2 regions of the Streptomyces sp. NPDC004327 genome follow, and region 1 is predicted to be linked to the other one. Evidence: riboswitches for the same ligand, from Rfam matches in the RefSeq annotation. Region 1 holds a riboswitch; the other holds the start of a gene.
What was found. A riboswitch is a leader RNA that binds a small molecule or an ion and turns the genes downstream of it on or off. The one in region 1 is predicted to bind glycine.
Positions count from the first base shown of each region.

Region 2: linked by a shared signal. The riboswitch ahead of gcvP (aminomethyl-transferring glycine dehydrogenase) and the one ahead of gcvT (glycine cleavage system aminomethyltransferase GcvT) in region 1 are both predicted to bind glycine.

Region 1 is NZ_JBIAME010000011.1:279,915-283,302, forward strand. It holds gene ACFYU9_RS32985 (enhanced serine sensitivity protein SseB C-terminal domain-containing protein) at 1-125, opposite strand, end outside; gene ACFYU9_RS32990 (enhanced serine sensitivity protein SseB) at 214-942, opposite strand; gene ACFYU9_RS32995 (AAA family ATPase) at 1,090-1,746, opposite strand; glycine riboswitch at 1,901-2,000, shown strand; gene gcvT (glycine cleavage system aminomethyltransferase GcvT) at 2,159-3,283, shown strand.
Region 2 is NZ_JBIAME010000004.1:10,097-13,484, forward strand. It holds gene ACFYU9_RS14305 (DNA polymerase IV) at 1-363, shown strand, start outside; gene ACFYU9_RS14310 (PRC-barrel domain-containing protein) at 620-1,054, opposite strand; glycine riboswitch at 1,118-1,216, shown strand; gene gcvP (aminomethyl-transferring glycine dehydrogenase) at 1,396-3,388, shown strand, end outside.

The DNA of each region.
Region 1 (3,388 bases):
AGCATCCGGACCTCGGAGCCGGCCAGGGCGTGCAGCAGCTGCTCGTAGGCGTCGTGCCGCCCGGGTGCCACCTGGCGCAGCATGTGCTCGACCTGTCCGGTCGCAGCGGTGCCTGACGCGCTCACCCTGGGTCCCGCCCCTCTTGTTGTACGGCTTGTTGTACGGCTCGTTGTACGGCCCGCTTGACTGAGTTCAGCTTAGACAGGGGGTCTGTCACACGGCGGCGCGCTGGAAGAAGGGGCGCACCTTCTCCAGCATCCAGTCGCCGACCGGGTCCTGGGCCACGTCGAGCAGGATGAGGTTGACCGGCCAGGCGACCTCGACCCGGCCGAGGGCGCGGCCGAGGGCGTCGAGCGGGACGGCCAGGTCGCCGGCGCCGCCGAGCAGCTGGACGCCGACGAAGAGGGCCGGTTCGGTGCCCTCGACGCTGGCGAGGGCGCGGCGGGCGGTGGCGACGACGCCGGTGGCCTCGAACTCGGCGGAGGCGGCGGCGAGGAAGTCGACCGGGTCGTCCTGCCAGTCGGGCTCGAAGAGCCGCACCCGGCCGCCGGCGGCGGGGCCGTCGAGCTCGGTGCGGCCGGCCCGGCAGAGCTCGGCTACGGCGGGCGGGGGCAGCGGGACGCCGACGGTGCCGCCGGGGTTCACGGCGATGCCGAGCTGCGGGGGCAGGCCGCGGGCGAACTCGACGGCGGGGGCGACGGTGAACGACATGTGGTCGCCGACGCTGCTGCGGAACTCCCGCTCGGAGCTGAAGACGGGCACGTAGGGCGCGCCGTCGAGCTCCAGGGTGGGCAGGTCGAGGTCGGGGCTGTCGGGGCCGCCGCCGTTGGGCAGGGGCACCCAGACGGCGCTGCGGCCGAGGACCTCGACCAGGCGGCCTCCGGCGGCGGCGTTGCCGAGCGAGGCGGCCAGTACTTCCTCGAGCTCATTGCCCGGCCACATCACGTCCACGCTGTCGTCGTCCCCTTCTCCGGCTGCGGCTGCGTCCAGCACCTTAACGGCGTGTCCGTGCCCGTGTGACCGAAAGGGGTGCGTGGTTCGTCACTGCCCGCCCCGTCACGGTCCTCCCCCACCGCCCCTCCCGGCCGCTCACAGCTCCCGGAAGGCGATCTTCCGCAGGGCGTCGGCGGCGTCCCGGTCGAGCAGGGTGACCGAGGCGCAGCCCGGTGGCAGGGCGCCCGCCTCGGCGGTGCGGACCAGCCGGCCGACGGCGCGGCGGTGCCGGGCGAAGGCGTAGCCGGAGACGCCGCGGCCGCGGGAGCGCTGGCCGGCGAGGGCGAGGCCGGGGTCGACGTCGAGCAGGATCAGGTGCAGCCCGGCGCCGCGCCGCCGGGCCGCGCGGGCGAGCCAGCCGCGCACCCAGGACTGGGTGCCGCAGTCGTGGACGACCACGCCGGCGCCGGAGCGCAGCACCCGGCGCAGGCCGGCGTAGTGGGCGAGGCGGGCGAGCGGGCGGTAGAGGGCGTACGGCAGGAAGCGGGGCAGCCGGGCCTCCCAGCGCTCGCGGGTGTGCTGGGAGTCGACGGCCCGGCCGTCGGCGGCGCGGCCCATCAGCGTGGACTTGCCGGCGCCCGGCAGCCCGGAGACCACGACGATGTCGCCGGCGGCGAAGCTGAGCACGCGCGGGCTGTGGCCGCCGCGCTCGCGCAGGTCGCGCAGGAGCCGGCCGCGGCGCACCCGGCGGCGGGTGCGCACGGCCGGTATGCCGGCGCTCGTGGCGTAGGCACCGGTGCGCCGGATCGTCATCGCTCGCTCCCCCCGTCGGGTCCTGCGGACACCTCTGCCCACGAAGTGTAAAGAAACGGTAATGAGACGCAAGCGATTTGCCGCGCGGACCCGCCGTGCAATGATGAGCGCGCCACGCGCTCGCACGAGCGCGCACAACCGCATACCGGCCGCTCGAATCCGCGCGGGAGAGTCCCGGGGCACCTCGTGCACCCGGGCGCCGAAGGAGCAAGCACCTCCCTTGAATCTCTCAGGCCCCGTACCGCGTGGATGAGGCAGATCTGAAAAGCGGGCCGCGTCGTCGCGGCCCCACCCAAGGTGCAAGCCGAGGATGCCCTCGGTGAACCTCTCAGGTTCCATGACAGATGGGGAGGAACGTCCTCACCGTCATGTACGTCGTGCCCTGCACGCCCTGGGACCCGGGAGCCACCCCATGAGCACTGCCCCCCGCCTGACCGCCCTCGATGCGCTGCATCGTTCGCTGGGCGCGACCATGACCGACTTCGCCGGCTGGGACATGCCGCTGCGCTACGGCAGCGAGCGCGACGAGCACAACGCCGTCCGCAACCAGGCCGGCCTCTTCGACCTCTCCCACATGGGCGAGATCACGGTCACCGGCCCGCAGGCCGTGGAGCTCCTGGACTACGCGCTGGTCGGCAACATCTCCACCGTGGGCAACGGCCGCGCGCGCTACACGATGATCTGCCAGGAGGACGGCGGCATCCTCGACGACCTGATCGTCTACCGCCTCGGCGAGACGGAGTACATGGTCGTCGCCAACGCCTCCAACGCCCAGGTCGTCCTCGACGCCCTGGTGGCCCGCTCCGAAGGATTCGACGCCGAGGTCCGCGACGACCGCGACGCCTACGCCCTGATCGCCGTGCAGGGCCCGGAGTCCCCCGGCATCCTGAAGTCGCTCACCGACGCCGACCTGGACGGCCTGAAGTACTACGCGGGCCTGCCCGGCACGGTCGCCGGCGTCCCCGCGCTGATCGCCCGCACCGGCTACACCGGCGAGGACGGCTTCGAGCTGTTCCTGAAGCCGGAGCACGCCGAGGGCGTGTGGCAGGCGCTGACCGAGGCGGGCAAGGACGTCGGCCTGATCCCGTGCGGCCTGTCCTGCCGTGACACGCTCCGCCTGGAGGCGGGCATGCCGCTGTACGGCCACGAGCTGACCACCGCGCTCACCCCGTTCGACGCGGGCCTGGGCCGGGTCGTCAAGTTCGAGAAGACCACGAACGAGGGCCGCTTCGTCGGCCGCGAGGCCCTGGAGAAGGCCGCCGAGCGCGCCGAGTCCGCCCCGCCGCGCAAGCTCGTCGGCCTCATCGCCACGGGCCGCCGCGTCCCGCGCGCCGGCATGTCCGTCGTCGCGGGCGGCGAGGTCGTCGGCGAGATCACCTCCGGCGCCCCGTCCCCGACCCTGGGCAAGCCGATCGCCATGGCCTACGTCGACGCGGCCTTCGCCGCGCCCGGCACCGAGGGCGTCGGCGTCGACATCCGCGGCACCCACGAGCCGTACGAGGTCGTCGCACTGCCGTTCTACAAGCGCCAGAAGTGACCTTTCTGCACTGCTCCCCCGGCATGTGACGTGACGCATTCGTCTCAGGACACGTCTCATCCCGCAAGACCCCCGTACATCAGCACTCCCCGCATCCAGGAGAAT
Region 2 (3,388 bases), on a different contig from region 1:
GTGGGGGTGAGCGGGCTCGCGGACTACACGCAGGAGGACCTGTTCGCGCAGGCGGAGCACGAGAGCGCGGCGGAGCCGGGAGCGGTGGAGGCCGCGGGGGCGGACGCCGTCGTCGAGGCGCCGGCCGCGCCGGCGTCCGCCACCGAGACCGCCGAGCGCCGGTGGGCGCCCGGGCACGACGTGCGGCACGCGGTGTACGGGCCGGGGTGGGTGCAGGGCAGCGGGGTGGGCCGGGTCACCGTCCGCTTCGAGGAGCCGGGGTCGGCGCCCGGGCGGGTGCGGACGTTCGCGGTGGACGATCCGGAGCTGGCGGCGTCGGATCCGCTGCCGCTGGTGGAGGGCGGGGCGGGCGCGGCGGCGTAGCGCCGGTGCGGGCCGCGCCGGTGCTCAGGCCCGGCCTTCGGCCGCTTGGGACTCCGGGCCCGCCTTCGGCCGCGTCGGTGCTCCGGCCCCGGCCGTCAGCCGCGTGGGTGCTCCGGGCCCGTCTTCGGCCGCGCCGGGCCCCGCCTCCAGCCCGGCCTTCGGCCGCACGAGGTACCGACCCCCACCTCCGTGCCGCTGAGCGCACGGAGGTGCGGATTCTCCCGTCGGGCGTCGGGCGGAATCGCCGCCGCTCTGCCTACCTCTCCTGCCTCTCCTCCTGGCCCGCCACCCTTCCGAAGTCGCGGTCCTCGCTCTGCGTCGGAGGCGGCGGCAGCGCCATGCTGTAGTGGCGGTAGAGCTGGAGCTCCTGGGCGGGGGAGAGGTGGCGGCCCACGCCGAAGTCGGGGGCGTCCTTGATGAGGGAGCGCTCGTAGGGGACGTGGAGGCCGTCGGCGGAGAGTTCGCTCGGCTCCAGGGGGACGAAGGCGTCCCGGCTGAACAGGCCGGTGCGGACGGCGGCCCATTCGGGGATTCCGGTCGCGTCGTCCAGGTACACCTCGTCCACGGTTCCGATCTTGTGGCCGTTCCGGTCGAACGCCTTGCGGCCGATCAGGCTGCGCGGATCGATGTCGGTCTGCACGGTCCCTCCAACTGGTCGCAACTGCTCTACAAGCACTACGAAAGTGCACATCTGGGATGTCGGCCACTTGAGCGATGGGAGAAGGATCCGCGCTGGTAGGCTGGCTGTGGCTGTCGACCCCGCGCGGGAGAGTCCTCCGAAGAAACCTTTCGGAGGCGCCGAAGGAGCAAATCCTCCCCGGAATCTCTCAGGCCCCTGTACCGCGCGGACGAGGTCACTCTGGAAAGCAGGGCGGGCGTCGGACGGCATCCGCTCTCACCGACGGTGAAAGCCGGCCCTCCGCGAGGCGTGCCGGTGAAGCTCTCAGGTTTTGATGACAGAGGGGGAGGCCGTCCGGGCACCCGCGCCGTGGTGCCCCTCGCAGGTCGTGACGACCAGGAGGCCCCCGCATCATGACCGCCAACCGCATTCCGCTCACCGAGCTCGAGCAGGGCATTCCCTTCGAGCAGCGGCACATCGGACCCGACGCCGAGGCGCGGGCCAAGATGCTCGCCCAGGTCGGTTACGGCTCCCTGGACGAACTGACGGCGGCCGCGGTGCCGGACGTCATCAAGAACGCCGAGGCGCTGGCGCTGCCGGCCGCCCGCACCGAGGCCGAGGTCCTGGCCGAGCTGCGCGAGCTCGCCGACCGCAACCAGGTCCTCGCCCCGATGATCGGCCTGGGCTACTACGGCACCTTCACGCCGCCGGTGATCCTGCGCAACGTCATGGAGAACCCGGCCTGGTACACGGCCTACACGCCGTACCAGCCGGAGATCTCGCAGGGCCGCCTGGAGGCGCTGCTCAACTTCCAGACCATGGTCGCCGACCTCACCGGTCTGCCCACCTCCGGCGCCTCGCTGCTCGACGAGGGCACCGCGGCCGCCGAGGCCATGTCGCTCTCCCGCCGCGTCGGCAAGGTCAAGAACGGCGTCTACCTGGTCGACGCCGACGCCCTGCCGCAGACCGTCGCCGTCATCGAGACCCGCGCCGAGCCCACCGGCGTCGAGGTCGTCGTCGCCGACCTGTCCGCCGGCATCCCGGCCGAGATCGCCGAGCGCGGCGTCTTCGGTGTGCTCCTGCAGTACCCGGGCGCCTCCGGTGCCATCCGCGACATCAAGCCGGTCATCGACCAGGCCCACGAGCTCGGCGCGATCGTCACCGTCGCCGCCGACCTGCTCGCGCTCACCCTGCTCGCCTCGCCGGGCTCCCTCGGCGCCGACATCGCCGTCGGCACCACCCAGCGCTTCGGCGTCCCGCTCGGCTTCGGCGGCCCGCACGCCGGCTACATGGCCGTCCAGGACAAGCACGCCCGCTCGCTGCCCGGCCGCCTGGTCGGCGTCTCCGTCGACGCCGACGGCAACAAGGCGTACCGCCTGGCCCTGCAGACCCGCGAGCAGCACATCCGCCGCGAGAAGGCCACCAGCAACATCTGCACCGCGCAGGTGCTGCTCGCCGTCATGGCGGGCATGTACGCCGTCTACCACGGCCCCGCCGGCCTCAAGGGCATCGCGCAGCGCACGCACCGCTACGCCGCGATCCTCGCCGCCGGTCTGCGCGCCGGGGGCGTCGAGCTCACCCAGGGCGCCTTCTTCGACACGATCACCGCCCGCGTCCCGGGCAAGGCCGACCAGGTCGTCGCCGCCGCCCGCGAGGCCGGCGTCAACCTGTACCGCGCCGACGCCGACACCGTCTCCGTCTCCTGTGACGAGACCACCACGCGCGCCAACCTGGCCGCCGTGTGGGCCGCCTTCGGCGTCGACGCCGACATCGAGGCGCTGGACGCCGCCACCGAGGACGCGCTGCCGGTCGACGCGCTGCGCACCGACGCGTACCTGACCCACCCGGTCTTCCACGCGCACCGCTCCGAGACCGCGATGCTGCGCTACCTGCGCAAGCTCTCCGACCGCGACTACGCGCTCGACCGCGGCATGATCCCGCTCGGCTCCTGCACCATGAAGCTGAACGCGACCACCGAGATGGAGCCGGTGACCTGGCCCGAGTTCGGCCAGATCCACCCCTTCGCGCCGATCGAGCAGGCCCAGGGCTACGCCACGCTCATCACCGAGCTGGAGGAGCGCCTCGCCGAGGTCACCGGCTACGACAAGGTGTCGATCCAGCCGAACGCCGGCTCCCAGGGCGAGCTGGCCGGCCTCCTCGCCGTCCGCGCCTACCACCGCGCCAACGGCGACGCCCAGCGCACCGTCTGCCTCATCCCGTCCTCCGCGCACGGCACCAACGCCGCCTCCGCGGTCATGGCCGGCATGAAGGTCGTCGTCGTCAAGACCGCCGACGACGGCGAGGTCGACGTCGAGGACCTGCGCGCCAAGATCGAGCAGCACCGCGACGAGCTCGCCGTGCTGATGATCACTTACCCGTCCACGCACGGTGTGTTCGAGGAGCACG